2 regions of the Bacillus sp. WC2507 genome follow, and region 2 is predicted to be linked to the other one. Evidence: riboswitches for the same ligand, from Rfam matches in the RefSeq annotation. Region 2 holds a riboswitch; the other holds the start of a gene.
The links. Region 2 has a riboswitch for cyclic di-AMP ahead of ACUN28_RS20300 (APC family permease). Riboswitches for the same ligand answer to the same signal wherever they lie in the genome.
Positions count from the first base shown of each region.

Region 1: linked by a shared signal. The riboswitch ahead of ACUN28_RS25650 (SipW-dependent-type signal peptide-containing protein) and the one ahead of ACUN28_RS20300 (APC family permease) in region 2 are both predicted to bind cyclic di-AMP.

Region 1 is NZ_JBQXPN010000001.1:4,847,726-4,864,111, reverse strand. Features, by position in the region: gene ACUN28_RS25660 (hypothetical protein) at 1-372, shown strand, start outside; gene ACUN28_RS25655 (hypothetical protein) at 389-619, shown strand; cyclic di-AMP (ydaO/yuaA leader) riboswitch at 880-1,025, shown strand; gene ACUN28_RS25650 (SipW-dependent-type signal peptide-containing protein) at 1,122-1,226, shown strand; gene kdpF (K(+)-transporting ATPase subunit F) at 1,223-1,303, shown strand; gene kdpA (potassium-transporting ATPase subunit KdpA) at 1,323-2,990, shown strand; gene kdpB (potassium-transporting ATPase subunit KdpB) at 3,004-5,094, shown strand; gene kdpC (K(+)-transporting ATPase subunit C) at 5,111-5,692, shown strand; gene kdpDN (KdpD-like non-kinase potassium sensor) at 5,749-6,903, shown strand; gene ACUN28_RS25620 (MFS transporter) at 6,926-8,107, opposite strand; gene ACUN28_RS25615 (MarR family transcriptional regulator) at 8,248-8,709, shown strand; gene ACUN28_RS25610 (patatin-like phospholipase family protein) at 8,838-9,692, shown strand; gene ACUN28_RS25605 (hypothetical protein) at 9,887-10,204, shown strand; gene ACUN28_RS25600 (NCS2 family permease) at 10,265-11,566, opposite strand; gene ACUN28_RS25595 (SDR family oxidoreductase) at 11,768-12,634, shown strand; gene ACUN28_RS25590 (L,D-transpeptidase) at 12,701-13,462, shown strand; gene ACUN28_RS25585 (hypothetical protein) at 13,566-13,817, shown strand; gene ACUN28_RS25580 (DUF1540 domain-containing protein) at 13,853-14,068, opposite strand; gene ACUN28_RS25575 (thioredoxin family protein) at 14,141-14,560, opposite strand; gene ACUN28_RS25570 (disulfide formation protein C) at 14,573-14,992, opposite strand; gene ACUN28_RS25565 (YhdB family protein) at 15,158-15,406, opposite strand; gene ACUN28_RS25560 (PCYCGC domain-containing protein) at 15,526-16,035, opposite strand; gene ACUN28_RS25555 (GerAB/ArcD/ProY family transporter) at 16,081-16,386, opposite strand, start outside.
Region 2 is NZ_JBQXPN010000001.1:3,847,170-3,863,555, reverse strand. Features, by position in the region: gene ACUN28_RS20365 (hypothetical protein) at 1-92, shown strand, start outside; gene ACUN28_RS20360 (class I SAM-dependent methyltransferase) at 147-2,192, shown strand; gene ACUN28_RS20355 (hypothetical protein) at 2,195-2,596, shown strand; gene pssA (CDP-diacylglycerol--serine O-phosphatidyltransferase) at 3,975-4,466, opposite strand; gene ACUN28_RS20345 (GNAT family N-acetyltransferase) at 4,920-5,450, opposite strand; gene ACUN28_RS20340 (response regulator transcription factor) at 5,593-6,291, shown strand; gene ACUN28_RS20335 (sensor histidine kinase) at 6,281-7,348, shown strand; gene ACUN28_RS20330 (M23 family metallopeptidase) at 7,431-8,291, shown strand; gene ACUN28_RS20325 (Nramp family divalent metal transporter) at 8,348-9,643, opposite strand; gene trhO (oxygen-dependent tRNA uridine(34) hydroxylase TrhO) at 10,136-11,095, shown strand; gene ACUN28_RS20315 (hypothetical protein) at 11,238-12,713, opposite strand; gene panE (2-dehydropantoate 2-reductase) at 12,889-13,833, shown strand; gene ACUN28_RS20305 (hypothetical protein) at 13,889-14,017, opposite strand; cyclic di-AMP (ydaO/yuaA leader) riboswitch at 14,158-14,304, shown strand; gene ACUN28_RS20300 (APC family permease) at 14,449-16,275, shown strand.

The DNA of each region.
Region 1 (16,386 bases), 1.0 Mb from region 2:
ATTTGTGTTGGAGAAGAAAGCAAGGTAAATAGTTTAATAGATTTAGTAGCATTTCAACATGAGTTAATTATTTTTACAGCAAATGAAGAGATAGCGGCTGAAGTGAGGAATTGTGGGTTTGATTGGACGTATAGTTGTAGTAAGGAGCAGGATTTTACTAGTATTTGTGAGTGTATTAAGAAAGTGATTTTACTAGGGGATGAGCTTCCAATTATTAGTTTCTTTACAGAACACATTCGCTTTTCTTTTCAAGCACCTATTACTGTTGTTACAAGGAATAAACGATATCCAGCGAGGCTCTATGAAACAATTGGAGCTACATTCGTCGTGTTTACAAATTGTGATAATATTTCTTTTTTATTTTTTGAATAGGGCGGGGGAGAAGAAGATGAAGGTGTTGTTATTAGGAGATATAGCGAATCGTTGGGCGGTATCGGTAGAGCGAGTTCAAGAATTGGTGATGCTTGATCCTATTTTTCCAAGGCCCTATATTATATTGCCATCGAAAGACGCTTTATATTTAAAAACAGATGTTATCGAATATGAGCAACTACATGCAGAATTGTCACAAGTTTATATTCGCGGGAGAAATTTACGTGCTTTTTTACGAGGAGAATAAATAGTGAATAAAAAAGAGCGAATGCTAAGTGCACCAAGCTATGCACTTCATGTCATTCGCTCTTTTTATTTCGTATTTAAAAGATCATTTATGTGAAAAAGAAAGAAAAGACGAGAAAACAGATGAAAGAATATTAATAATACTCAATGTAAGCGTTTAAATAGACGGATATTTTCTTATTTTCAGTAATTTGCCTCTTTACAAGTGAAATATAGAGGAGTATATTTACTCTCATAAATCATTCATAAAATTTCCAAAAAAACCTAAAATCGCTGAGTTCCAGAAATGGAGCGGGGGAACCAATTTTGTGCATCGTCACTTGGGGTGAATCTTTCAGTTTTGAAAGTAGGGCTACTCTTTAGGCCCGAATCCGACAGCTAACCTCGTAAGCGTTTAGAGAGGAGGTTTACTTTGTGTTGTTCATTTCGAACACTAAGTAGAGCTTAGTGTTCTTTTTTTGATAACTTAATGGTAAATTTTAACAAAAAAGTGAGGGGTAGTTATGTTAGATGTTGTAATGATCGGGATTTTTGTTGTGTTAGTCGCATCGATGGCAAGTCTTGCAAGTTGGTCAGATAAAGTTGTGAAAGAAGGGAAGCAATCATGATGATTGCCTTATCGGTTATTGTTGCAGCAATTACGGTGTACTTAGTGTATGCATTATTAAATCCAGAGAAGTTTTAATTAGGGGGAATCATTCATTATGATTTGGGTCGCAGTTGTTATTACCATGCTGTTGTTTATTCTTGTGGCAAAGCCAATGGGGATATATTTAGAGAAAGCCTTTCAAGGTAGTCAAAAGCTAGATAAAGTATTCGGGCCTTTTGAAAAACTTATTTTTAAAATTACGGGTGTAAAAGAATACAATCAAACGTGGAAACAGTACGCATTGTCATTAGTTTTATTAAATGGATTTATGATTGTTGTCGTATATTTCATTTTCAGACTACAAGGAGTATTGCCATTAAATCCAGCACACATTGAAGGAATGGAGCCTACGCTTGCTTTTAATACAGCAATTAGTTTTATGGCTGATACAAACTTACAGCATTATAGCGGTGAAAATGGTTTATCTTATTTATCACAATTAATCGGAATTACATTTTTAATGTTTGCAGCACCGGCAACGACGTTAGCACTCGTTATGGCATTTATAAGAGGGCTCGCTGGAAAAGAACTCGGTAACTTTTTCGTTGATTTTACGAGAGCACTAACGAGAGTATTTCTTCCTATCGCATTTATTGCGGCGCTAGTCTTTGTCACACTCGGTGTACCACAAACGTTAGACGGTGCAGTTACGGCACAAACGATTGATGGGGCAAAGCAAAGTATATTACGCGGGCCAGTTGCATCATTTGTTTCCATTAAGGAACTTGGGAATAACGGCGGTGGATTTTTCGGAGCAAACTCTACACATCCTTTTGAAAATCCAGGACAAATGAGTAATATTTTGCAAATGATGCTTATGATGCTATTGCCAACAGCACTTCCATTTACGTACGGACGAATGATAGGGAATAAAAAACAAGGTCGTATCCTTTTCGTATCACTATTTATGGTGTTTTTACTTGGATTTATAACGATTACGACATCGGAATTACATGGAAATCCAGCGTTAAATGGAATGGGTATCGAACATGTACAAGGAAGTACAGAAGGAAAAGAAGTACGATTCGGAACTGTATTTTCTTCACTATACGCAACAGTAACGACAGCTGCTGAAACAGGGGCTGTTAATACGATGCATGATACATTAACACCAATTGGCGGTCTAGTTCCACTCGTAAATATGATGTTAAACACAGTATATGGCGGTGTTGGAGCAGGTTTTGTAAACATTATTATGTATGCCATTATTGCAGTATTTATATCTGGTTTAATGGTTGGACGGACACCGGAGTTTTTAGGTAAGAAAATTGAAGGTAAGGAAATGAAATTAATTGCGGTAACGATTTTATTCCATCCATTGCTTATTTTAGGATTTTCAGCATTAGCTCTTTCAACAAGTTTAGGAACAGATGCTATCTCACATTCCGGTTTCCACGGTTTAACGCAAGTTGTATATGAATACACATCGTCAGCTGCGAATAACGGATCTGGATTTGAAGGTTTAGCAGATAATACACCGTTTTGGAATATTACAACTGGTTTAGTTATGTTTTTAGGACGCTATTTCAGTTTAATTACGATGTTAGCTGTGGCAGCTTCGTTGAAAGAGAAGACGGTAGTACCAGAAACAGTCGGAACGTTCCGTACAGATAATGGTTTATTTGGTGGCATCTTCATCGGAACGATTGTAATTGTCGGTGCGTTAACATTCTTCCCGATGTTAGTACTTGGCCCAATTGCAGAATTTCTTACATTGAAGTAATGGAGGGTAAATGATGAGACCGGTAGTAGTAAAAGAAAAACAAGTAAATCAGTCACAAATACATGCTATAGAAGATGAGGTTAGACAAGCGAAAACGATGGATCGTGATATCGTAACACATGCGATGAAACAATCCTTTGCGAAATTGAATCCGAAAGTCATGATAAAGAATCCGATTATGTTCGTTGTGGAAATTGGATTTATCATTACGTTCATTTTATCGTTTCTTCCAAGTAGTGCTAGTAGTGTACCAGGATGGTTTAATATAACAGTTTCTCTCATTCTCTTATTTACAGTTTTATTTGCTAACTTTGCAGAGGCGTTAGCAGAAGGGCGGGGGAAAGCGCAAGCCGATTCTTTAAAACAGTCGAAGAAAGATGTGTTTGCAAATGTGGTGAAAGAAAATGGGGACATTGTTCAAGTTTCAGCAACTGATTTGAGAAAAGGTGACGTTGTTATTGTAAAGCAAGGTGAGATGATCCCAAGTGATGGTGAAGTAATGAAAGGGTTAGCTTCTGTAGATGAATCTGCGATTACAGGTGAATCAGCTCCTGTAATAAAAGAAGCGGGCGGTGATTTTTGTTCCGTAACAGGCGGAACGATGGTCGTAAGTGATGAGATTACAATTGTCATTACGAGTAATCCTGGTGAATCATTTATTGATAAAATGATTTCGTTAGTAGAAGGCGCTGCTCGTCAAAAAACGCCGAATGAAATTGCTTTAAATACAGTATTAACGAGCTTAACGCTTATTTTCTTAATCGTTGTTGTGACGTTGCCGATCTTTACAAACTATTTAGGGTTTCAAATTGATACAGCTGTACTTGTCGCATTGTTAGTTTGTTTAATTCCAACGACAATTGGTGGGTTGTTATCAGCAATTGGTATTGCTGGGATGGACCGGGTGACAAAGTTCAATGTGTTAGCGATGTCGGGTAAAGCAGTAGAAGCTGCAGGTGATATTAATACAATTATTTTAGATAAAACAGGTACGATTACTTTCGGGAACCGAATGGCACATACATTACTTCCTGTAGGAAATGAAACGATTGAGCAAGTAGGAAAATGGGCTGCGATTAGTTCAGTTTTAGATGAAACACCAGAAGGTCGATCAGTTATAGAATATGTAAAAACGAAGTCTATATCATATAATCGAGAAATTGCAGAACAAGGTGAATTTGTTCCATTTAAAGCAGAAACGAGAATGAGTGGTGTTGATTTACAGGACGGAACGAAAGTGAGGAAAGGTGCTGTAGGTAGCGTTATTGAATGGGTTCAGTCACAAGGTGGAACGATTCCGAAAGATGTAAATCAAAAAGCAGATTTCATTTCAAAAGAGGGCGGGACACCACTTGTAGTTGCAGTGAATAATCGTATTTACGGTTTAATTTATTTAAAGGATACAGTAAAACCTGGTATGCGTGAGCGTTTTGAACAATTGCGTCAAATGGGGATTAAAACAGTTATGTGTACAGGCGATAACCCATTAACAGCAGCGACAATTGCAAAAGAAGCAGGGGTAGATGAATTCGTTGCTGAGTGTAAACCAGAAGATAAAATTGCGGTTATTAAAGCAGAGCAAGATAAAGGGAAACTTGTAGCGATGACAGGTGATGGTACAAATGATGCGCCGGCACTAGCGCAGGCTGACGTTGGATTAGCAATGAATAGTGGTACGACAGCTGCGAAAGAAGCAGCGAATATGATTGATTTAGATTCGAACCCGACAAAAATTATTGAGGTTGTAGGAATCGGTAAGCAATTGTTAATGACGCGTGGTGCGTTAACGACGTTTAGTATTGCGAATGATATCGCAAAATATTTTGCAATCATTCCAGCGATGTTTACACTTGCGATTCCGCAAATGGAAGCATTAAACATTATGAAACTAACATCACCACTGTCAGCGATTTTATCAGCACTAATATTTAATGCTGTTATTATTCCGTTACTCATTCCGTTAGCGATGAAAGGTATTGCATATAAACCGATGAGTTCGAATGCACTACTTGGCCGAAACCTATTTATTTATGGGCTTGGCGGAGTTATTGTACCGTTCATTGGAATTAAAGTAATCGATATAATTGTCGGCTTGTTTATATAAGGAAGAGGGGAAAAAGATGGCGAAGAAACAAAGTATACTATCACCGATTGTCCGTATTACTTTTACATTTTTAGTGTTGTGCGGACTTGTATATCCGCTTATTGTTACTGGTATTGCACAAGCAGTAATGAAGGAGAATGCGGATGGAAGTCTAATATATAATGATAAAAATGAAGTGATTGGTTCTAAGTTAATTGGCCAAAATTTCACAGATCCACGTTATTTTCATGGGCGTGTCTCTAGTATTGAATATAAAGCAGAAGCATCTGGTTCAAATAACTATGCACCGTCTAATCCAGATTTAGAGAAACGAGTAGAGAAAAGTATGGAAGACTGGAAGAAACAAAACCGGGCGGTTCCAGTTACAGAAGTGCCGATCGATTTAGTGACAAATTCAGGTTCAGGGCTTGATCCTGACATTAGTCCGAAGGCAGCTTCTGTACAGGTAGAGCGCATTTCGAAATTAACGAAAATCCCGAAAGAAACGCTAGATCAATTGATTAAAGATCAAACGGAAGGTGCGGCACTTGGTTTATTTGGAGAAGATCGTGTGAACGTCTTAAAGTTAAATATAGAATTACAGAAACTAATGAAATAGTAACAGTGCTACCTCAATCTAACGGATTGAGGTAGCGTTGTTTTGAAAGAAAGGTTGTGAGTGTTTTGTATGCGGATGACTATAAACCAACTTTTCAAAGGCGAACACCAGAAGAGTATTTAGAATATATTCGTCAGCAAAATCGAGGAAAGTTAAAGCTATATGTAGGAGCGGCTCCAGGAGTAGGGAAAAGTTATAAAATGCTATTTGATGCAAGAGAAATGCAAAAAGATGGTATGGATATTGTAATTGGTTTAATTGAAACACACGGGAGAAAAGAAACGGAAGACGCAATTGCTGATTTAGAAAAAGTTCCTTTAAAAGAAATTGATTATAAAGGGAAAGTATTTTATGAACTCGATGTGGAAGGAATTATAAAACGTGCACCACAAATTGTTGTTGTGGATGAACTTGCGCATAGTAATATTCCCGGGTCGAAAAATAAGAAACGTTATATGGATGTACAGGAATTGCTAGATGCTGGTATATCTGTATTATCAGCGTTTAATATTCAACATTTAGAAAGCGTTCATGATATTGTAGCTCAAATTACGAATGTTAAAGTGCGAGAACGTATTCCAGATTTTATTTTGCAAAAAGCAAATGAAATTCAGCTTGTTGATGCAACACCTGAGGTATTAAGGAAGAGATTAATCGATGGAAAGATATATAAGGAAGAAAAAATTCAACAAAGCTTACAAAACTTCTTTACGCTTAATAATTTAGGAGCACTAAGGGAATTATCGCTTCGTGAAGTTGCAGATGATATGGATGAGAAAATTAGCCAAACAGTTATAGAACCGATTGGGGTGAAAGAAAAAATTCTCGTTTGTGTACAATACAGTTCAACAGCAGAGAAGTTAATACGAAGAGGTTGGCGTATGGCAGATCGGTTAAATGCTGAATTGTATGTCTTAAATGTAGAGCGGGAAAATATAGATTCACTTTCAGCAGGGAAAAAGCAAACAATTGAAGAGTGGAAATCGCTAACGAATCAATTTGATGCAAGTTTTGTATTAGAAGAAGCAAATGGAAGAAAGCCAGCTGATGTTATTATTGAAGTCGCGAAAAGACTACAAGTAACGCAAATTTTACTCGGACAATCGGCAAGAACAAGGTGGGAAGAAATACGAAAAGGTTCTATTGTAAATGAAATTATGAGACAAACGAAGTATATTGATATTCATATTGTTGCGGATCAAAGAGCTTAAAATAGAGACCATCTGTAGGTCTCTATTTTACTTTTTGTGTGACAGGGAAGCATAGTATTTTCATCGCATATAAGATTATGAGTAGAAACATAATTGCACCTAGGAAGAAAATCCAAAAGTAATTTTGATTAAATAAAAGAAATCCACCTACAAGTGGCCCTGTGCTCATACCGAGATAGCGGATGAAGTTGTACATACCGATAGCAGTTGCGCGTTCTTGTACGAATTCTTCCGTTAATAAAGTAGTGTGAGTTGGCATAGAAAGTCCCATACTAAAACCGTACAAAGATGTAACGATAATGAGGAATGGGATATTGATGCTATATGTGAAAGAGAATAAAGTGACACATATAATATTGAAGAAACTAGTAATGAATAAAGCTTGCTTTGTTGTAAGGTGCTTTTGCAAAACCTTGTAGCAATAACTTCCTAACATAATAGAAAGGGACATCGGTACAAATACAAGACCAATTTCACTTGCAGTTAAGTGAAATGAATTTGTTAAAATACTCGGTAAAAAAACGAGAAAGCAAAAATAAATACAAAATTGAATAAAGCCAATAAGAGTAATAGAACATCCAGTTTTATTTTTTAAGATAAACCAGTAATTTTTTTTTGCTTGCGGTTGCTTAATTACAGTTGGTTTTGTTTCTGGAAGTAGTGAAATGTTTATAATGAATAAGAGAATGCCAAGTATAGATAAAAACAGAAATACGGATAAGTGTCCATGTATGCTACCGAGGTAACCACCTATGAGAGGGCCAATCGCAGGTGCGAGAGCAAGTAACATTTGGTATAGGCTCATTGCTTCCCCTCGTTCTTTTCCTTCAAACAAATCACCGATAATCGTTGCTGCGACTACAGGTATAGCTGCTATTCCTATAGCTTGAACAACTCTAAAAAATAAAAATAAATAAATGTTCGCCGAAAAAGCACATCCGATTGAACCAATTGTACTAATGATTAAACTAGGGATAAGGACAGATTTTCTTCCTTTTGTATCAATGAAAGGCCCATATACGAGCTGCATAATTGCAAGAACGAATGTGAAAAGTGAAACTGTTACATTTACAAGATAAAGAGAAGTGTGAAAAGAAGCTTGAATCATGGGCAAGATAGGCGTGTAAATATTTTGAGCGAAGGAACCGAGTAAGGCACTAATACAGATAATATATAAAATGAAATTTAGTTTGGATTTTTTCATTGTGGTAACCTCCTTTTAATTTAGTTTCCTAGGAAACTAAATTTATTTTAACATGTTTTTCTCACTTGTAAATATGAAAAAATGATTTTAAAATGGTATATAGTTAAATTGTTTCTTTGGAAACTTAGGGGGCGAACGGGTTGGATTATGCAACGAAACAAATGGAAATACTTTCGGACATTCGTACACTTTTGCATAAAAAAGAAGAACATTTGAAAGGACAAAATGAGAAATTTTTTCGTGAGACAGGTATAAGTGGTATGTCTTTATCTGAGTTACATGTGATCGAGTGTATCGGGAAAAATGGTTTGATGAATGTAACGGCAATTACGACAGAAATGGGAATAACGAAGGGTGCAATCTCTAAAATTTGTACAAAATTGTTCCAAAAGGCATTCGTTGAGAAGATGCAAATGTTAGACAATCAAAAAGAAATTTTCTTTCGCTTAACGGAAAGCGGAAATGAAATATATAAAGCTCATGATAAATTGCATAAACAAGCTGAAGAAAAGTGGCTGTTACTTTTAGATAGATATACGAAAGAAGAACAAGATTTTATTCAAAGGTTTATAAAGGATGTCTCCGATCATTTGGAAATATAATTGGAAGAAAAAACTCCTTTATTTCAAGCCTTTTGAATATAATTTCTAAAAGAACTCATATATAATAGAAAAAGATACTTAACATAGTGAATAATTAAAGAGTCAATATATAAAGAGGAGAGAATAACATGCTTGAAAATACGGGGTTAGTATTAGAAGGCGGCGGTATGCGTGGTGTATATACGGGTGGGATATTAGAATATTTTATGGAACAAGATTTATATTTTCCATATGTAATCGGTGTATCAGCTGGTGCTTGTCATGCAGCGTCGTATCTTTCCAGACAACGAAATAGAAATAAAACAGTAAATATTGATTATGCATCACACCCACAATATTTATCGTATAAAAACTTATGGAAAAAGCGTCAGTTATTTGATATGGATTTCATTTTTCATGAAATTCCAGAAAAGCATGTGCCGTTTGATTTTGAAACATACTTTAATAGTCCTGAACGCTTTCTTGTAGGAACAACGGATTGTGAAACAGGACAATCTGTTTATTTTGAAAAAGAGGGAACGAATGATGATGCACTAAATTTATTACAAGCATCTAGTTCATTACCTTTCATTGCACCGGTAGTAAATTACCGTGGTAAGCAGTTATTAGATGGTGGGATTTCTGATCCAATTCCAGTTCGTAAAGCACAGGAAGATGGATTTGAAAAATCAGTCGTAATTTTAACAAGAAATCAAGGGTATGCGAAGAAAAAATCAAAGTTTGGATGGGTGGCAGCCAAAGCGTATAAAAAATATCCGAACCTTGTGAACACGATGCTAAATCGTTATGAAGTGTATAATGAAACACTTCACTACATTGAAAAAGAAGAGCAAGCTGGTAATTTATTTGTTATTCGTCCAGAAATACAGCTTCAAGTAGATCGTATGGAAAAAGATAAAGAAAAACTACAAAATCTATATGAGCAAGGCTATGAAGATGCAAAGAGACAGTTTGCAGATTTGCAGGCGTTTTTACAAAAATAAGTATTAGGCTGTGGAGAAGAGTTTCTCCGCAGCCTTTTTTGTATTGCTTATCCGTTACTTTTTAAAAATGTATGAATGTTTAAGGGTTTAAAGAGTTTGTAAAACATATGGGTGTCTTATTGAGGGGAAGTTATTTGAAGGATAGTATGATGATGTAGCGCTACTAAACTATTTAATTTATGAGGTGATTGTTAATGAAAGGAGAAGTTTTTTCAATTACGACTTTAGTATTATTAGCAACATCAATCTCAACAAGTGCATTCTATCCAACTCTAAGCGGTCACAAAAGCGGTAATCTACTATCGAAAAAATCATATAAGAAGCCTGTTATTAAATATATACCAACGTTAATATTGTTTATTTTGGCTTCTATTTCTTCCGTTATGTTTGTATTAAATAACGGAATGGGAGAGCTGATGATAGCAGTCTTTTTAGGGATTGCAACGATAGTGAACGGTCTTTTACTTCTTACATTGAAAGTAGTTCGTGTGATTGTTGCAAGGGGAAAATAGAGCATCGAATTTCGATGCTCTATTTTTTTATATAAAAAAAATCCCTCTTTATGAGGGATTTTAATGTGGTAAGAAAATCAATTGATAAGCGAACAAGATTCCAAATAAGTATACAAGTGGGTGAACAGAACGGAATTTACCTTTTGCCACTTTCATAAGTGGGTATGAAATAAATCCAAGTGCGATACCTGTTGCGATACTTGATGTAAGTGGCATGCTTAAGATTACTAAGAATGCTGGGAATGCTTCATCAAATGCGTCCCAATCGATGTGGCGAACTGAACCCATCATAAGACTACCAACGATAATTAATGATGGTGCAGTAATAGCTGATACACCAGAAACGGCACTTACTAATGGTCCGAAGAATGCTGCTAGTGCGAATAGAACAGCTACTGTAACAGTTGTTAAACCAGTACGACCACCAGCTGCAACACCAGCAGATGATTCAATGTAAGCTGTTGATGGTGTTGTTCCGAACATAGAACCGATTGTTGCTGAGAATGAGTCAGATAGAAGAGCTCGTCCAGCTTTTGGAAGCTTTCCGTCTTTCATAAATCCACCTTGTTGAGCAACGCCAAGTAATGTACCTGTTGTATCGAATAATGTAACAAGGAAGAATGAAAATACAACGCCGTACAATCCGTAGTTAATTACATCAGATACAGCAGTAATTGGATTTGAAACGATAATTCCTTCTGGTAATCCAGGCATTGAAGTAACACCGTTTGAGAATGTTAATTGTCCTGTGAAGAAAGCGATAATACCAGTTAATAGCATTCCGATAAATAGCGCACCATTTACATTTAAAGACATAAGGACAATTGTAATTCCAAGTCCAGCTAATGCTAGTAGTACTGGAGCAGAGTGAAGGTCACCAAGTCCAACTAAGTTTGCTTCATTTTTTGTAACGATACCTGTTAAACGTAAACCGATAAAGGCGATGAAAAGACCAATACCAGCAGTAATTGCATGTTTTAAGTTTTCAGGAATTGCTTCCATTAATTTTGTACGGAAAGATGTGAATGATAACAAAATTAAAATCATACCTGCTACGAATACAGCAGAGAATGCAATTGCGAAAGTCATGCCTTCATGAGCTTTTACAACAGAGTAAGAGAAGTAAGCATTTAATCCCATACCTGGTGCAATTGCGATTGGTAAGTTTGTAAAGATCGCCATAAATAATGTTCCGACAACAGCAGCGATAATGGTTGCTGTAAATGCTTGTTCAAATGGAACACCTGCATCCCCAAGGATAACAGGGTTTACCACAATGATATATGCCATTGTTAAGAAGGTAATAATACCTGCCATAATTTCAGTTTTAATAGAAGTTTTATGTTTTGAAAGGTTAAACATATAAACATCCTTTCTGTTTACGAATAATTTTCACAACAGTTATATATAATATTCGTTTTTTAACTATTTTGCAATAGTTTTGCTTAAAAAGTTTACAATAATTCATATTTTGTGTCTTAAATTCGAATATTAATCGTAAAACGATGTGTGAATTTCAGTTTTTATTATGCACATTATAAGAAGAAGGAGTTGAAAGAAGCTATGCCGCAGCAAAAAAACTTTGTAACAATGCCAGCGCAACATCAAAATAAACAGCCTGGTATTGAATCATTAATGAATCCTCTACCACAGTTTGAAGATCCAAATTATAAAGGTAGCGAAAAGTTAAAAGGAAAGAATGTACTAATTACAGGCGGAGATAGTGGAATTGGACGAGCTGTTTCCATCGCTTTTGCGAAAGAGGGAGCAAATATTGCGATTGCGTATTTAGATGAGGAGGGAGACGCAAATGAGACGAAGCAACGTGTAGAACAAGAAGGTGTAAAGTGTGTATTGTTACCGGGTGATTTAAGCAATGAACAGCATTGTAAAGATATTGTACAAGAGACCGTTCGGCAGCTAGGTAGTTTACATGTTTTAGTAAATAATGTCGCGCAGCAATATCCGCAGCAAGGACTAGAGTATATTACAGCAGAACAGCTAGAAAAGACTTTTCGTATTAATATTTTTTCTTATTTTCACGTTGCGAAAGCAGCACTTTCTCATTTAAAGCAAGGGGATGTCATTATAAACACGGCATCTATCGTTGCGTATGAAGGAAATGAAACTTTAATTGATTATTCCGCAACGAAAGGGGCAATCGTAGCTTTTACAAGATCACTTTCTCAATCGTTAGTGCAAAAAGGGATTCGTGTAAATGGTGTTGCTCCTGGGCCGATTTGGACACCGCTTATTCCATCTAGCTTCGATGAGAAGAAAGTCTCACAGTTTGGAAGCAATGTTCCGATGCAACGACCTGGTCAACCATATGAACTAGCGCCAGCATACGTATACTTAGCGTCTGGCGATTCATCCTATGTTACCGGGCAAATGATACATGTAAACGGGGGCGTTATTGTAAATGGATAGTTTTCATTTATAAGAGCAAAGTAAAGTTAATTCCACTTATTATAGTGAGCGCTAGGGGGGATATAGATGAAAAAGTTATGTTTCGTCATCCTATTACTTTTCATCCTACCGGTTAGTGCTTTTGCTGATACAGATCATTTAATATTAGTGAACCTTACGACGAATCAGCTATCTTTTTTTGAAGAGGGAAACTATATGAAAACATTTCCAATAACGACTGGAAGGGATAGTACCCCAACGCCTGAAGGTAATTTTTGTATTATAACTAAATATAAAAATAAAGAATATCATCGAAAGAAAATACCTGGTGGTGCACCGAACAATCCTCTCGGTACAAGGTGGCTCGGATTAGATAAAAAAGAGTATGCGATTCACGGGACAAATCGGGAATGGACAATTGGAAGTAAGGAATCAAATGGTTGTATCCGTATGCACGACAGAGATATACAGTGGCTATATGACCGAGTACAATTGCAGACAAAAGTAATCATTTCTCGTTTTCATACGAGCCCCGAATATGAAGCGAATAAGCTTGGTTATCGTGTTGTGAGTTGGAGTGGTCGTAAAATAGAAGAAGAACAAATTGGCATACTTACGTTAGTAGACCGTGCCGATATATATTGGCAAGAACCAAATGGGCAGTTAACAAAAGTGAAAACGGTATTGCCAAACGAAAGATATGCAGTGTACTCAAAACGAAAAGATGGAATATATTATATAGGAAACAATTTGTATATTGTGGATGAAACAGGAGAAAAAATTCGTTATGAGCAAATTCCTTCTTCGACTTTAAGTAATATATATAAACGGAAATATAATGTTCCGTAATGGCTACCGTATTATAGACGGTAGCTTATTTCTACTTCGAGTTTAACTGCAACTATTGTATTTTGCGGAATATAATACAGTACAGATAGGGGGCGGTTATATTATGAAAAGTGAATTTGCATTTAAAGTTTTCTTAGTAACGACCTGTTTATTTATCGTGTATTTGTATGCGTTTCTCGTCTTTTCTTTTTATGTTCCATATGTTGATTTAATATTATTCTTCGGATTCATTTGGGCGTTTGTTAAGGCAAGGGAAGGGGAGAAGAGTATATATCGGCGCATTACCCTATGCGGTACAGCTGTTCTCGTTATTTTGTACTTTTTTATCATGCATGATTTTTGGAGAGGGATGTAAAAAAAAGCATACGAGTAATCGTATGCTTTTTATGTTTAATATTTTGGCTTAAATGTATGACAACAAGTTTCTACACTCGTTGTTACAGAGCTTTCTAGCGTCTCGTTTGTAAAAACCGCGCCTGTATACGAATCATTTGCATTCGAACCAGCTTCTTGTGCATCTGGTTGAACAACGATTGCACTTGCTTGACAAAAGTTACCTTGTCCCCAAAATGAGCAATTGGAAACAGAGCATTTCACTTCTGGCATAAAACCCCCTCCTTATACATTAGTGTGGGATTTTACGCCCATTTCATGTGTAGAAGGAGTTTCCTTTTCTCTTTATTTTTTCGTTTGTTCAAACCATTCTTTGAACTTTTCTTTTGATTGTTCTCCGCTAATACGGCTTACTTCTTTACCATCTTTAAAATGAATAATTGTCGGTGTTCCTTGGATATTGTACTTATCCCAAGGTTCGTTTAAATTTTCAATATCAATTACTTTCATATCAACATTTAAATCTTTCGCTAAAGGTACAACAGTAGGAGAGATCTTTTGACAATGAACGCAAGAGGTTTGATAAAAGTAAATCGTTTGTTCTTTTTTATCTTCTATATTTTTATTGAGATCCTCAAGAGAAATTTTATTTGAGTAGTAATCTTTTTCATCTGTCGATGCGTTTTTCTTTTCCATTTGTGTTACAGCAAAGATTGCCGCAAATAAGACGATAATAATACCGCCAAATATAAGCATTTTTTTCATTCTTTCATCTCCTTATTTGTTTTTGATGACAATAAAGCTACAAACCGCGATTGTAATAAAGCCGATAAGTGCTAAAAACGGGATTGTCACAAAGCCGAACCAGTTTATGTATTCTCCCGTACATGGTACACGACCGCAAGCTGCCCCAGCAGCTGAAAATGCTGCGATTTTTTGAATCGCATAGTGATATAAAGAAATACAAGCACCAATACTTGCAATTGGTAAAGAATAACTTGCGATGCGATAGTCTTTTTTTACTACAGCGATACCGAGCCATAAAACGAATGGATACATAAAAATACGTTGATACCAACAAAGGACACAAGGCTCAAATTTCATGACTTCGGAAAAGTATAAACTTCCTAGTGTAGCGATAAAAGAAGCTCCCCAAGCGGTAAGTAAAGCATATTCTTGCTTTTTTTCTCGTCCCATATTTTATACCTCACTTATAATAGTTACATACTAAATTATAGTATGAAGTGGCACAGAAAAGAAAGAAAAAATATGTTTATCAATAAAAGTTTTATAAGGGGAAACTTTTATTGATATAAACATTTTAAAAAAGCGCTATTCTCCAGAAGAGAATAGCGCTATATTTTACATTTGAATTTGCTCTACTTCTTCTATATGTGACTTTTGGGATGCGTGGTCAATATATTGAAATAGGAGCTGCAATTGTTTATCAACTTCTGGTAGTTCTTTACTGTATTGATAAGCGTGTAAAAAATGTTCAATACGCTTAGAAAATAGTTGATCGTTCGTTTGAACCATGAGAACGAGTAATTTATCCCAATTACAGCAATACGTGTAATAGAGAGCTTTATCATAGTCGTTATATGTTTGCACTGTGTACCCTCCTTACTGAGGAGTTATATATAGTGTGTGACAAGTAAGGAGAAATACACTTGAAAGAATTTGTTAAGAAAAAAAGTGAATGAAAAAAAAAACGAGGTGCTTCCTCGTTTTTAAGCTTTTGGCATTGGCGTAGGTGTTGGCTTGCCATAGCCTTCTTTGTATTTATTATCGATATAGTTACGAATTTCAAGCGTTGATTTTCCTTTTTGTTTCATCGAAGCAGATTCAACTGCGATTTCTAGGCAATTGACGCAAGTCGTTGCATGGGAATCCCAAACAACTTCACCATTCTTTTTCATTTCACGAATAAAGCAGTTTTTATTATTTTTATGTCCCACACTTTCACCGCAACCGCAGTAACATGGAATCCAATCTAATAGCTCTGCATTTTGTCCAGCAACAGTGTAAATGTCTTTCATTTGTGGATCAAGCTTGTCTAGGAAGGTAGGAAGTGTGTCGACTCCTTTTGTTTTCTCTTGAATGTCAGCTTGCTGAGTGTGCGTGGCGTGGTCATGCTCTTCTTTTGATTCAGATGATTTTTTTTCATTTGTACTAGTAGCTCCGCATCCAGCAAGAATTAAACTCAGTACTGCAAGTAAAGAAAATACATATTTCTTCATACGCTTGTCCCCTTTACAAATGTATTAATCAAATTGTATCAGAGATTATGGTGTATCGGTTGAAGATTTTTTCGACGGATTTTTGAAGCGCCATCGTAGTGAATGAAATAGAAATAAAATTGGGATATAGGCGTATACAATATATAAACCAGCTTTAGATAGTACTGTATTTAATGTGTTGATACTTTCACGGTTTGTGAAAAATAAGGATGAAATAAATATGACTGCGATAAATAATGGTAGTGTGATTTTAAATGGTATGTGAAACGATTTTTTACTAATGCAACAAGAAGACCAAATGGTTAAACAAAGATTAGGTAAAATAATAAGATACCATAGAAAAATAATAAT
Region 2 (16,386 bases):
TTTTACATGATAAAAAGACTGGGTTTGATGCATTTGTATTTGAAAGAGATGTAGATGGTAAAAAGCAAGCAGTAGCATTTAGGAGGACATAGGGTGATGATCTTTTGGGAGAAGGTGCCCCAGCCCTTACTACAAATATTGATTATATGGGGGTAAATAAGTTGAAAAACATTGAAGTTCTAAATACATACATCGAAGGGTTTTCTGATGCTCACCCTACGTGGTTAAAGTATCTAATCGAGGCAGAGGAGATACATCAAAACTATGAGAATGTACAGGTACTTGGTGCATTAAAAACAGACGCGGTGTTGTACTATGTACACCGTACGCTGCAAGTGTTAGATGGATTGTCTTTAGATGAAGAAGCGTATCGCATTATTGAAAAGGTACTAACGTATAGTGAGCTTGCAAAGGTAGGCTCTTTAAAACAGCGGGAGCAATGGAAGAAAAACGGGATCAATCTATTGGTACATAACGAGGGTTCTGCTGATATCTTTAGTGATATTCAGTTTATCGAACGTATAGAGACAAACTTAAACGATACTGAGTATTTGTTTGTTCGAGATTTAATTAGAACACATGGATTAATCGGGCAGTATATCCGCGGGGAGGCTCGTTTGGACTCTCATATTGATTTAATTAACACATATAAAGAAGAATACGGAGACGTTAGGTTAAAGGAGATTTTATACTTTCTTAACCAATGTATTATTGAGGGCGTATCAAAATCTTTGTGGAGTGAAGTAAAGAACGATGTGAAGATTACAATTGATGGGCTATTTGATGGGTATGTGGAGCCGTTTACTTCTCGTATACATAGACTCACGCCAAAACATAAGGAGTCAGTATTTGAAAAAGATATAATTATGGGGAGCGAGAAGAGTGACGTTCAAACGTTCTTATCTGATAAGGATTTGTGGTATGTAGAACCGTCTATGCATGCTCTTAGCTTCGAGGATATTTGGACAGTTTTTGTTATGTTAAAGAACGAGATAGGAACTAGAAAGGTTCAACATATCCATTTCGAGAAATTGATGCAGCAGTTGCACTATGATTTCAAAGGTGAGAAGAAGGACAACGTGTATCGTAAGCGGGTTATTGAGAAGTATCTACGGGAGTACCGTGAGAACGAGAAGCCGAATACAACGCATGTTTCTTTTGAGATGAAAGTCGATAAAGATATGAAGACGGCGTATGTGTCGTTTCAATTTTCTGCTGTAGGTGAGGCGTTAATCACCTTCTGTGTAGAGGCAGAAAAGATAGATATGATGCATGCTCGAGCAAATGTACTGCTCTTTGATTTCTTCGGGTTACGAAAGGACGCATATGATAGATTCCATAACGAAGAAGTGTATTTGGAACATATGAATAGTTCGGCTGATGATAAACGAATTATTCTTGATTATATAAAGGGAGATACGGTTGTAGATGTTGGAGCTGGTGGTGGTGTTATGCTAGACATGATTGAAGAAGAGACCGAAAATAAACGAATCTACGGTATCGATATTTCCGAAAACGTGATTGATACGTTGAAAAAGAAGAAACAGGACGAAGGTCGTTCTTGGGACGTCATTAAAGGGGATGCAATCAACTTAGGTAGCTCGTTTGATAAAGAATCGGTTGATACGATTGTATATTCTTCTATCCTTCATGAACTGTTCTCTTATATCGAGTATGAAGGGAAGAAATTCAATCATGAAGTAATTAAAAAGGGGCTACAGAGTGCTTACGAAGTGTTAAAGCCAGGAGGTCGTATTATCATTCGTGATGGCATCATGACCGAAGATAAAACGTTAATGCGTGTGATTCATTTTAAAGATGCAGGCGGAATGAAGTTCTTAGAGCAGTATGTCCGTGAATTTAAGGGGCGTATAATCCAGTATGAGGTACTTGCAGATAATATAGTCAAAATGCCTGTTAACGATGCGATGGAGTTCTTATATACGTATACATGGGGCGAGGATTCTTTCGTTCACGAGGTGCAAGAGCAGTTTGGAATCTTTGCGCCAAACGACTATAAGGATTTCGTAAAGGGTATCTTTGGGGATAAAGTAAACATCATTCAAGCTATGAACTATTTACAGGATGGATATACACAACATCTTAGCGAGAAAATCGAGTTTAAAGATGAGTCTGGGAATGCGGTTGCGCTACCGGATAGTACGTTCTTTATGGTTTTAGAAAAGAGGTAATGATGTTGAAAATTTTTAAAAATACAATTTTATTTGCTTTGTGTTTAGTAATTCTTAGTGGTTGTTTTACAAGAGAGGGAACTATTGTTGGGGGTAAAGTTCATGGTTCTTCAGATAGTGTATCTGGTAGTATATCTGGGGATTATAGAAAATTTACCGGATCAGCAACTCAAGATAGGAAAGTTAAAAAAGGTGAGAATTGGATATTTTCTTTTGATGATAAAACTAAAAAAGGAACTATAATTGCTTATGTTGTGGATTCAAATGATAATACAATACTAGAGTTTAATAGTGGCGAAGGCGAAAAAAATATTAAAGTACCTAAGGATGATACATATAAGGTTAAAATTAAAACGGAAGAACATGGTGGGGAATTTCGAATATCATGGAAAAAAGAAAAATAGTTTTGAAGTTGTATTATGGTGGAATATATATTGACATTCCCACTCCTAAAGAGGCAAGCTGACTAACGTCAGTGGGATTCTTCCTACCGAAGGAAAAGTCCATTTTTGGTATTGCTGGCGTGCAATATTACGGTGTGCCATCACCAGTATTTTCGAAAAACCTACGCTAAAAGTATGCAGGATTTTATAGAGTTTTTCAGTTAATCCAGTAACAAACGAGAACCCACACTATAATAGAAATGTATAAAAAATTGCATGGATTGATAGAAAGAGGTAGATTCTTTATGAGAGTAGGGATCTGCTTTTTCCTTGCTACTGATAAGTGGAATTATGGTAACTAAAACAGCACCCAACCTTATTTAAATTAGATAAGTTTAGGTGCTGTTTTTAATTACGAACGTTTCGTTTAATAAACTTCAAAATTCCTTTTGAGAGGAGAATAATACTTACTATCCAAGTGATTCCTGATAAGGCCAATTGAGGTGAATTTTCCTCTGATGCCATAGGGTAATTAGAAAAGTTAGGTCCAATTAGAAGGTTTATCAAAAGGAATAAACTTAAAGCAAGTGTTAAGAAGTGTGCAATAAATCAGATGATATTTTTTTTTGTACTTAATGAGCCAATAAATGAGAAGTATTAAAGAAACTATAATTACAAGACAGGAACCTGTAACTAAATATCCTCTAATCTCTTGTTCCATTGGCATATACATATTGATCACCCATTTCATCTAAGCGTCTATATCTATTTTTACTATGGGTCATTATTACTTTGGATAGTCCTTAGAGTAATATGAATTACTTCGAATCAGTTGTATATCAATGAGATGTTTGTTTTTGTTCATGTAGTTTTTAGATTCTTTATTTATAGTGTTTTGAATGTATACTTTTTTAGTCATTTTTGAGGGGAATGGGTAAGTTGTGATAAAGTCAATAAAATGAAAGTAAACTAATATTGAAAAGTTTACTTTCATTTTAGAAGAGACTATTCCCTGTTTTCACCCCAGCTATTGCATTTACACTTAAAAACAAGGGGGGAAGACCTGGATGGGTAATTAATACAAAAAGATGAAAATCCCTACAGTCTGTTTTTGACCAAGGGCAATTCTTTTTTTATTTTAGGTAATTTTCAGGTTTGATGAATTCCTATCACTCTTTATTTTTTATGACATTAGGAGAGGCTAGCCCCTCGCTCCACATTTTCAACGTACAATGAAATTCAACAATTACTAGCTAATTCTTAAACCTTTATCCTTATTTACCAACTAGTTTATGCTTTTTTCAAACTTTGCAACAGAACCTACCCTTTACTATTTCTATAGTCTTACTCAAATAAACGATATTCCGTAAAGTTTTGATGGTGATGGGCGGGCCCACACTTAAAATTTTTTAAACTTAATTGGACTTACCATTAAGAGAGCGAGGATTAATGTAATCCATGCATTGCTATATGAAAACAACCCCATACCAGCTAATGGTAATCCAGCAGCTGGAATAGGTAATCCCTTAAAATATCCAATGGTTGGTTTAACACTAAATTTAGCTAATCTTAAAGCACCCATCGTTGGGAAAAGGACAAATGCCAAAGAAGTTAAAATAGATGGTGTTGCTATCGAATGAAATAAAAGTGCAGGAGCAACTCCGAAACTAACAATATCAGCTAAGGAATCCAATTCTACACCAAACTCACTGTTCACTTTTAATTTTCTCGCAATCCTTCCATCAAGAAAATCAAAAACAGCTGAAAAGAAAATGAAAATGGAGGCTACTTCCAAATAGTCATTCATATTCATGGTAATTGAAAAAACACCGCACAATAAATTTCCGATCGTAAATAAATTCGGTACAGCTTTTACCATTTGATTGAACAAGGTTGTCCCCCCTAAGTAGATTAAACTTCACATCTATGTAGCATTTTCTATATATTCTTCCGCTATTCTTAAAAATATATGACCACTGTATGCTAAGTAAATTTCGACAAGAGAAAAGCCGATTTACTGTCCGTTATGTTGGTTTATAAAAATGTTTGATCATTATCGGTACACATTGTTGAACATTAGCACCTGATAGTTGAAGTTTCGTGGAGTTTTTCCTTAATAAAATGAAAACTAATTGTCGCTTTGATCGCACGAAGGAAATGGTCTTGTGGAACGAACTCTTCTACAGAAACGGATACACGCTCATCACGATGTTTTTAAAGCACCCATCATAAAAAATCTCTCTTTGTCCTCTTTTTTATCAGTGTTGACACATGAAAAGACTTTCTCCACAGCCTGAAAAAAACCTTACTTTTAAAAGTAAGGTTTTTTTACACATAAATTCTATTAAACTGATTTTAATAAAGAATAATAATTCGTGTCATAGGGAATATCATCTTGATACATATAATTTTTTAGAACTCCTTCTTTTTCAAACCCTAATTTTAATAGCACTTTATTTGACGCCTCATTTTCAAGGAAGACAATTGCTCCGATACGCTTTAAATGAAGTGTATGGAAGCCGTAAGATATAACTTCAGAAACTGCCTCAGTAGCATATCCATTTCCCCAGTGTTCAGGGAAAAAGGCATAACTTAAATTGGCTCGTTTATGCTCAGAAGACCAATCGTGAAAACCGATGGTACCAATGAGTTCTTTCTTATCTTTTAATTCGATTCCCCACTTTATACCGCTTCTTGTATTGTAACTCAACTTAAAGTTAGTAAGGATTTGTTTCACTTGATCAACATCTTGTAATGGTTTTTGGCCATAATAGCGCAGTACATCAGTATTAGAAAAGCATTGTAGTATACTCGGTGCATCTTCTTCGGTAAGTTCTCTTAAAATGAGTCGATCGGTTTTCAATATAGGAAACATACTTTCACTCCATTTCTTCTGAAACTAGAATGTGTTGTTATTATATAATGTAATCTGAAAATAAAGATTATTCAAGAGGGAAGTATGGTTTTGATTTGTGATAAAATTGATTGTGGAATATATTTCAAAAAGAGGTTTGTATATGGAGAAAAATTCAATTTTAATTGTAGATGATGATCAAGATATTGTTCGATTTGTTAACGCGAATTTAATGCAAGAAGGTTTTAAAGTTTTTAGTGCTCATAACGGGAAAGAGGCTTTAGAAATAATAAATAATAACAGTATTAAACTTGCTATTTTGGATATTATGATGCCACAAATGGATGGTATAGAATTGTGTAGAAGGATTAGAGAGAAACATAGTTTACCAATTATGTTTTTAAGCGCAAAATCATCAGATGTAGATAAGGTAATTGGATTTAGTACTGGAGCAGATGATTATATTGTGAAACCGTTCAGTACAATTGAATTTATAGCAAGAGTGAAAGCTCAATTAAGAAGGTATACATATTTCAATCAAAATGCTGTCCAAGTAATAGAAAAGAAAATAAACATTAGAGGTTTAGAAATAGATGAAGTGTCGAGAACAGTGATGTTATATGGAGAAATAATCAACCTTACGAAAACTGAATATGATATTTTGTACTTAATGGCAGGTGCAAAGAATCGTGTGTTTACTATTGAAGAAATATATGAGAGCGTTTGGAAAGAAAGAGCCTATGAAAGTAATAATACAGTAATGGTTCATATCGCAAGATTAAGAAATAAAATTGAAGAGAATCCAAAAGAACCGAAGTTTATTCAAAATGTTTGGGGAGTCGGATATAAAATTGAAGATTAAATCATTACAAGGCATTAGAGCTAAGTTTTTTATCGCATTCATATGTAGCATCTTGTTAGCAACTTTAAGTATAATAGCGTTTCAAATGTTAATTGGAAATATGTATAGTCATGTTACTGCATTAGAAGAAAAATATTCATTTTTATATTTTATAGTTTTTTTAATTTTTATTACAACATACTTTGCATTCATGACAAAAACAATGATGAAAAGATTGTCTGAAATTAACAAGAACGTGAAGGAAATAAGTAATGGTAATTTTGAAATACATATACCTATTTCAAAAAACGATGAGATTGGTGAATTAGCCACGAATGTTAATTGGATGGCCAAAAGTTTAAAAGAGTCTATCGAGAATGAAAAAAAATCGCAGGAAATGAAAAATGAAATGATTAGTAATATTTCTCATGATTTACGAACTCCTGTAACATCTCTAATCGGTTACACGGATCTGTTAGGAGATAAGCTTCATTCAAATGGAGAAGAATGTGAACAGTATGTAAGTATATTAAAGCGAAAAAGTTATGAATTAAAAAATCAAGTAGATGATTTATTAGAATATTGTCAAATAAATTATAGAGAGATCGAATTACATAAAAGTGTAGTAAATATGAAAGCGTTCATTGGACAAATCATGATTGATTTTGTACCACAACTAGATGATGCCGATATGAGCTTTTGTATTAAAGGTGATAAGGATTTACATGTGGAAATGGATGTAGCGCTTATGGTAAGGCTATTCGAAAATGTAATTAGTAATAGTATTATGTACGGGAAAGACGGAAAGGAGATTTTAATTCAAGTTTTTAAAAGAGACATGAACGTTAAAATAGAAATTAAAAATTTTGGACAATGCATTCCGAATGAGAACCTTCCTTACGTTTTTGAGAAGTTTTATCGTGGTGAAAAATCACGTAACTCTCATACGGGTGGAAAAGGAATGGGACTTGCAATTGCGAGAAGTATAGCAGAGCTTCATAGAGGAGATATTACTGTGCGTAGTAATGATAAAGAAACAGTTTTCACTATCGTTTTACCGCAGTATAAAGAAATGTAAGAAAGTCGTAAGTATTTCTTTTTTATGTCGTAATGTTCACTTCGTATCATGTAGAACAAAGATATGAGAGTGGGGATACAACATGTGGAAGAAATATGTATTAGTAATTTTAGTTGCATTTTTAATTATAAGTTGGAGTGTAGTTTATTTAGTTAATGGTGTTATATCAGTCATTGTTTGGTGGAGTATACAAGCCTTTAGCGTAGTATCAATCTTTATTTCGATAGGGTCAGTATTACTATTTGTATGGAAAGTTATTTTCAGAAAGCGAATAGATAGAGCACTACTCTTCATAGTTCTTTTCTCTATAATTGGAGCTTGGCCTTTAGGGTGGTTTGCTAACATAGGCGGACTTGCTTACCCAGCATATGTACAGACTATGAGTCCTAAAATAGTCGTTCGTTTTCCCTTAAATGAACGAGCATTAGTAGGATGGGGTGGTGATCGGGTAGAAACGAACTATCACGTTATAAAACCGAATGAACGATGGGCATATGATATTCTTATCCCGCCTGCTGAAGTGAAAAGTAGTAAGTTAGGTGACTATGGAGTATATGGAGCGAAGGTAATGGCACCAGCTTCTGGAACAGTTGTATCTATCAATAAGGATGAAAAAGATGTAGTTCCGGGATCGGATGATTTTCAGTCAATGGCGGGGAATCATATTTATTTACGACTAGATGAAACAGGGACATTTTTGATGCTTGCCCATTTAAAGAAAGGATCAATTAATGTGAGGGAAGGGCAACATGTAAATGAAGGAGAGGTTCTTGCTCAAGTCGGTAACTCAGGGAGTTCAAGTGAGCCCCATTTACATATTCATCATCAAAGGCAGGATCCATCCAAGGTGAGTATATTTCTTTCGGAAGGATTACCACTTTACTTTCGAACTGAAAAAGGTGCGATAATGCCAGAAAGAGGTACATACATAGGTGGTAATTAGAAGAGAATTACTTCGCCAAAAAAGGTATTCCATTTTTATTGGAATACCTTTTTTCATTACCCTACAAATGTTTGATACAGTAAGAAAATATTTAAAATGATAACGAGTGCAGCGATTATCCAAGCGATAAAAGTTGTTATACGGTGGTTAACGAGTGCACCCATAATTTTTTTACTGCTTGTAAACATAATAAGTGGTACTAACGCAAAAGCAATACCGAATGATAAGACAACTTGGCTCATAACGAGAGCGTAAGTTGGGTTTACACCTAAAGCGATAATAACTAATGGTGGAATCATTGTAATAAATCGGCGTAAATATAACGGAATATGCATTCGAATGAATCCTTGCATGATAATGTCACCAGACATTGTCCCGACTGAAGAGCTAGATAAACCTGCTGATAAAAGTCCGATTCCAAATAAAGCAGCGGATGCAGGACCGACTAAGTTACTAAATTGGTTAAAAGCAACATCAAGGTCTTCAACATGTAAGCCGTTTTTAAAGAATAGTGCAGCAGCAACAATTAACATACTTGCATTAATTGCTCCAGCGATAACCATTGCGATAATGATATCAATAAACTCGAAGCGGAAAATCTTTTTCTTTTGTTCATCATTTGTTCCGACTACGCGGCGCTGCGTTAAGGCGGAATGTAGATATATTGCATGTGGCATAACTGTTGCGCCTAAAATACCAGCTGCTAATAAGATACTATCCACGCCTTGGAATTTTGGGATAAATAGTCCTGAAAGTAAAGGGCTTAATTCTGGTTTTGCGTAGAAGACTTGTACACCAAAAGCGATAACAACGATAAAAATCATTCCTGTTATAATAGCTTCTAATGGACGGAAGCCTCTGCGTTGAAATTCAAGAATAATAAATGATCCAGCAGCTGTAATTAAAGCGGCTGGTAACATTGGAATCCCGAACAATAAGTACAATCCGAGTGCCGCTCCAATAAATTCAGCTAAATCAGTCGCCATAATAACGAGCTCCCCTTGAATCCATAAACCGATGGAAACAGGTTTTGGGAAGTTTTCTCGAGCAATTTCAGGAAGGTTTTTACCTGTAGCAATTCCTAATTTAGCGGATAAAGTTTGGATTAATACCGCCATTAAATTAGAAGCAAGAATTACCCAGAGTAATAAATATCCATATTGTGATCCAGCTGCAATATTTGTCGCGAAATTGCCAGGATCAATATAAGCGACTGAAGCGATAAAAGCAGGGCCTAAGAATGGTAATAGTCTTTTTAAGCCTTTCGTTTGTCCACTTAATGCTAAATGCGCTGATTGAACAGTTGTACTTTGAGAAGGGACTTGTTCATCTTTTGATATATCTTTATTCATAGTAGTTTTCCCCTTTAAAATGTTAACTTGATGAAATTATTGTATTTATTCTTGCTCATTATTTCAATACATTTAAATGTATTAGTTGATAATTTTATTTGAACATAAATGTTTCCTTAGTGCAAATTATATGCCTTTACACAATAAATGGTGTGGTGTTATGAAAAATTGGGAGTTTATGGTGTGATGACGTGGGGAAACATAATGAATTAAAGGGCTATTTTTGAAATTTATGTGAACATAAAGCCTATAATACAGTATATTAATTGATGGAAATGGATTTGTATGATATATAATATATTGGGATTACAACATAACCATAGTGTTTTGATGTGTAATCTTGTTTTTTATTTTTGTTAACTTATAGAAAATAGTATAAAGAGAAGAAAATGGGATGCATAAAACTTTGGATACATTTTCTTATTATATATGTTTTGATATGAACGTTAACTTATACATGATTTTAAAAATTAGATAGGTGGTAGAAATACATTGGCAACTACAAAACCATACAGAGTATTACTATATTACATGTACACAACAATTGAAAACCCTGAAGAATTCGCTGCAGAGCATTTAGCATTTTGTAATTCACTTGAATTAAAAGGAAGAATCCTTGTAGCTAAAGAAGGAATTAACGGAACTTGTTCTGGAACTGTAGAACAAACAGAGAAATACATGGAAGCAATGAACAACGATCCACGCTTTGACGGTATCGTATTTAAAATAGATGAAGAAGAAGGGCACGCATTCAAGAAAATGCACGTGCGTCCTCGTCCAGAGTTAGTTACACTTCGTCTAGAAGATGACATTAACCCACACGAAATAACTGGAAAGTATTTAGAGCCAAAAGATTTTTATGAAGCAATGAAACAAGAAGATACAGTTATTATTGATGCACGAAATGATTATGAGTTTGATTTAGGACACTTCAAAGGTGCAATTAAACCAGATATCGAATCATTCCGTGAATTACCAGATTGGATTAGAGAAAACAAAGAAACACTTGAAGGTAAAAAGATTTTAACGTACTGCACAGGTGGAATTCGTTGTGAGAAATTCTCTGGTTGGTTAGTTCGTGAAGGGTATGAAGATGTAAGTCAGCTTCACGGCGGAATTGTAACGTACGGAAAAGATCCAGAAGTACAAGGCGAGCTTTGGGATGGACAATGTTACGTGTTTGATGAGCGTATCGCTGTACCAGTAAACCAAAAAGAACATGTTATTGTTGGTAAAGACCACTTTACAGGTGAACCTTGTGAGCGCTATGTAAACTGTTCAAATCCAGAATGTAACAAGAAAATTTTATGTTCTGAAGAAAACGAAGCGAAATATTTACGTGCATGTTCTCATGAATGTCGTGTAAGCCCACGTAACCGCTACGTAGTACAACATGAATTAACTGAAGAACAAGTAGCTGCTGCATTAGAACAAATCGAAGCAGGGAAGTAAGCTGAACTTGTGTAATAAAAAAGGGTACTCCAAACGTCATTTTGGAGTACCCTTTTGATATTATCTGGTTCTGTTTTTTGTCGGTAAGTCGATATATTCGAAAAATCGCCGATAAAAATTTCAGTAAATGAGAATAATCTTTTTAATGTTTATCATCTTTCTCTTTCACAGCAGAAAGCACAGTTTGTTTTACCCATGCTTTTCTTCGTTTATGTTGTAGACTCCATTGGTATAAACTTTGTGCACCTAAAATAAGTGAAATGACTATGCCGCTTATTGCTATTAAAAGTGCGAAAAATTCAAGTGGCGATGATATTTTGTTTGAATCGGTGTTTCTTAAGAGGTCAATCATAGTAAACCCTAACATTTGGCCTACTACAGAGTAGAGCGTTAAAATTAATAGTAAAAGGCTATCTTTTTTAGAAGCGACATTTTCTTGATATTTAAACAAACTATCAAGATTTTGTTTTGCATTCAAATATAGTACCTCAATGTTAAATAACTTTCTTAAGCGGAAGAAAATATCTTCACTCTGTGATTGGGATACTAACTCTAAAGAGAAGTAATTCGCTGTAAATGAATTAATTGAATAAATTAATTTCTCTATTTCATTTGTATCTTGTTCAATATTTAACTCGGCATAAGCGTTTGCCATTTTTAATAAAACAACTTTATGAAATAGATTTAATAACAAAGCGTAATAAAACTCCCCGTACATTTGACTAGCAAGTTTAGCGAATTCGTGTTCACCTTCGTTTGTTATACATGTGAAAATATGTTCTTCCATAATAAAGTAGCGATTAGGAGCCCATCTTTGATAAGAATGTTTTGTTAAATAATCTTGAATATAAGGAACATTATTTGCGCTAATATAGGGCTTGCCATCGTCTGTTAATCCGGAAAGACTGGAAGCTCGGTATACATCAACTACATGAAGGTCAGACTCTTTGTTTATGGATAATAAAGTTTGTACATACATTCGTTGATCTTCAAAGAATGGGAATGTTTGAAAGTAAGAGCTCCGCAATCTCTTTTTCTCAAAGAAGTCTGTTAAGCCATGAAATAAATCGCCGAATATAAGCTTCTCTACTTGTGAATATTGTTTTCCATTACATTCAATACAAATAGTCTCGTTTGTATCATTTTTAGTTTCAAGTACACGGAAGCGGGCGGCGAATTCGATTGCTTCTGATAATGTCATGTTTGGATCGGTTTCTACTTCTGTCCGAATTGTTAAGAAGCCAAGTTCATAAGGACAGAGTGTTACGTCAATAGAGTGTATCTTGAAGGGGACGGAAATAAGATTTGTTGTTAAGTGTCCAGTTAAGTTAAGGTCTTTAGAATAGCGTTGTAATCCTTTTTGATGCTCTGAGTGAGGAAATAGAATTTTATTTGTAAATGAAAGATAGTATGCTTCCATATTTTGATGTGAAACTTGAAATTTTCCGTAGTATGTATTTTCATTTTCAAGATGATCGAGTCGAAAAGGGCGAAAATCATTTTTCTGTAAGAAAGGGAACATATTTTGTTCATATCCAGTTTTAAAAGAAAACGGGAATATAAATTGAAATATAGCTGTTGCTACATCTTTTTCCTCGATTGTTTGTATTGCCTCCATTTACATTGTTTCCTTTCCATATATGCTATAAAAACAACATGCCCAAATTCATTTGAAAATAACCACTGTTTTATAATCGATTAAGAATGAAAATTCAGCTTATTTAGTAGGGGACATGTATAATGTTATGTATACTAAAAGTTATAAAACTGTATTTTGAAAAGGGGGATGTTGTATGCGTATTTTAGTATTAGGGGCTGGTGGCGTCGGAGGTTTTTTTGGAGGTCGATTAGTAGAAAAGGGAGAAGATGTTACGTTCCTTGTTCGTAGTAAACGGAAAAAACAATTGGAGGAAAGAGGACTTGTAATCCGAAGTGTTAACGGGGATTTTTCCTTCCAACCGAAATTAATAACGAAAGAAGATCGAACTGCTCCATTTGATGTCATTTTATTTTCAACAAAAGCGTATCACTTAAACGAGGCAATTCAAGATTTGAAGCCCTATGTTAGCGAAAAAACTGTCATCATTCCATTGTTAAATGGTATCGCTCATTTATCACAATTACAAAAGGAATTTGGCGTGGAAAAAGTAATTGGTGGTTTATGCTTTATCGAGACGACGTTAAACGATCAAGGAGAAATTGTACAAACGAGTGCTGCCAACAGACTTCTGTTTGGAGAAATCAAGCTTCAAGGTTCAGAGAGAATAAAGCATATTTCTAAAGCATTTGCAGGTACGAAATCTAGTTTTGTTTTAAGTGAAAATATTACGCAAGATATGTGGCATAAATATTTATTTATTACTGTAATGTCGGGTGTGACGACATTAATGCGTGCACCAATAGGACCGATTCGTGAAAGTGAAGGTGGACACGAATTTATCCGAAACTTATTTGAAGAATGTGTGCAAATCATGAGGTCTATGAAAGCTCCAGTTAAGGATGGTATTGCCCAGGAACATATGAAAACAATTGATAAAATTTCGTATGATATGAAGTCATCAATGCAGCGTGATATGGAAAAAGGTTCGTCCATTGAAGGGAAGCACTTACAAGGATACTTACTAGATGTAGCAGAACAATTTTCTATAGAAGCACCATTATTAGGAGCAGTATATCAAAATTTGAAAGTGTATGAAGAAATGACCTTTAACAGATCAGAAATAGAATTGGATGTATGAAAAAATAAAAAAGAAAGCAATATATAAGTGTATTGCTTTCTTTTTTTATGACAAATTATTTATTTCTTTTCGTTCTATCTGTCAAATTTATTTCCTGTTCACGTTTACCGTATAATTGATTAATTTCATTTGCTAACGCATCTAAATAGGAATCGGAAAAAATAGGCTTCTTTTCTTTAGACATATGGGTCTCCTTTATCGATTTTTTAGTATTCATTATGTATATTTACCGGCGGATTATGCGCAATCATTTTAAATTTTTTCTTTTTCAAAATTTTTGTTTACATTTTGAAAATAAAGGAGTATTATAATCCACAGTTTCAATTTTCTAAATCGCTGAAACCGCATGGTACGGGGGACCCGTTCTTACGGATTAGTTCTTAATCCGATGGGGTGAATCCTTGAAAAAGGTAGGGCTACTCATAGGCCCGAATCCGACAGCTAACCTCGTAAGCGTTATATTGAGAAGGAAGGTGGAGCTTGTGCGACAAAAAAAATAATGTCTACAAGTCTATTTCGCTATGGCTTGTAGACATTTTTTGTTTTCTGAAGAAATAGTTTGCTGGCTGTAACAAGCAGCATCGTTCGTACAAAATTATTGGAGAGTGGACAGTATTGGTTTCATCTATTAAAAGATTTTTAATTGGAAGACCGTTAAAATCAACTGAGTTAGGAGAGCAGAAGCTTAATAAAACGAAGGCGTTAGCCATTTTATCTTCTGACGCATTGTCATCGGTTGCATATGGACCAGAGCAAATTTTAATTGCTTTAGCAGGTCTTGGAGCGATTGCTTATTGGTATTCAATTCCGATCGCTATCGGGGTATTAGTATTATTGACAGCCCTTATTTTATCTTATCGTCAAATTATTTTTGCTTATCCGCATGGCGGGGGTGCGTATGTTGTATCAAAAGAAAATTTAGGGATGAATCCAGGGTTAATAGCTGGAGGATCTTTATTAGTCGATTATATTTTAACTGTTGCAGTAAGTGTGTCTGCAGGTACAGATGCGCTCACATCAGCTTTTCCTAGTTTACATGCACATAATGTAATCATTGCGATTATATTTGTTATATTTATTACTATTTTAAATTTAAGAGGGGTAACGGAATCAGCTTCCGTTTTAGCATATCCGGTTTATTTATTCGTTCTAGCACTATTTATATTAATTGGGGTAGGGATATACAATATTTTAACTGGTCACGTTTCACCGACTTTACACACGCCGATTGGAACGCCGGTTGCGGGAATTAGTTTGTTCTTACTGCTACGAGCATTTGCATCGGGTAGTTCGGCTTTAACAGGTGTTGAGGCAATCTCTAACGCAATTCCAAACTTTAAGGATCCTGCACCTAACAATGCAGCGAAAACATTGCTTGCAATGGGTGCATTACTTGCCGTTTTATTTTCAGGAATTGTCTTTTTAGCTTATTATTACGGAATTAATCCAAGTAAGGAAGTAACAGTTGTTTCACAAATTGCTGAACAAACTTTTGGACGTAATTTCATGTACTATTTCATACAAGGTACAACTGCTTTAATATTAATTCTTGCTGCTAATACAGGTTATTCTGCATTTCCACTATTAGCAGTTAACCTTGCAAAAGACAAATTTATACCGAGAATGTTTACGATTAGAGGAGACCGCCTAGGTTACTCAAACGGTATTATTATACTTGGGATAGCTTCGATTATTTTAATTGTAGCTTTCCAAGGGCAAACAGAACATTTAATCCCGTTATATGCAGTAGGTGTATTTATTCCATTTACACTTTCTCAAACGGGTATGGTATTAAAATGGCTTCGTGAAAAACCTGAAGGATGGGCTTTGAGATTAACGGTTAATTTAATTGGTGCAATTATTAGTTTTATCGTAATGAGCATGTTCTTTTTAACTAAATTTGCACAAGTTTGGTCAATCCTTATTTTCTTACCTGCCATCATCTTCTTGTTCCATAGAGTTAAGAAGCATTACGATGCAGTGGGCGATCAATTAAGTTTAAAAACTTGTGAACCACTTGTTCCAATTGAGGGAAATGTAATTGTCGTTCCTGTAGCAGGTATGACTCATGTAGTGGAAAATTCATTGAACTATGCGAAGGCTCTTTCTGCAGATCAAGTTATCGCTGTATATGTTGCTTTTGACAGAGAAGAGGAAAAGAAATTTGAAGAGAAATGGAAGAAGTGGCAACCTGAAGTAAGACTTGTTACCTTACATTCTCACTATAGAAGTATTATTCAACCGCTAACAAAGTTTATTGATACAGTGCAATATAAAGCGAGTGAATCAAATTACCGAGTTACTGTCGTTATACCACAGTTCATTCCGAAAAAAGGTTGGCATAACATTCTTCATAATCAGTCTAGTTTACTCATTCGTGCGTATTTACTCTATAAAAGAAATGTTGTTATTACAACAGTTCCATATCATTTGAAAAAGTAAGAAGATTTTTTAAGGATAGCTTTACGAAAGTGAAGCTATCCTTTTTGTGTATACGCTATGCATAATTGCATATGAATCCAAAAGATATACTGATATAATTTTTATATCTAT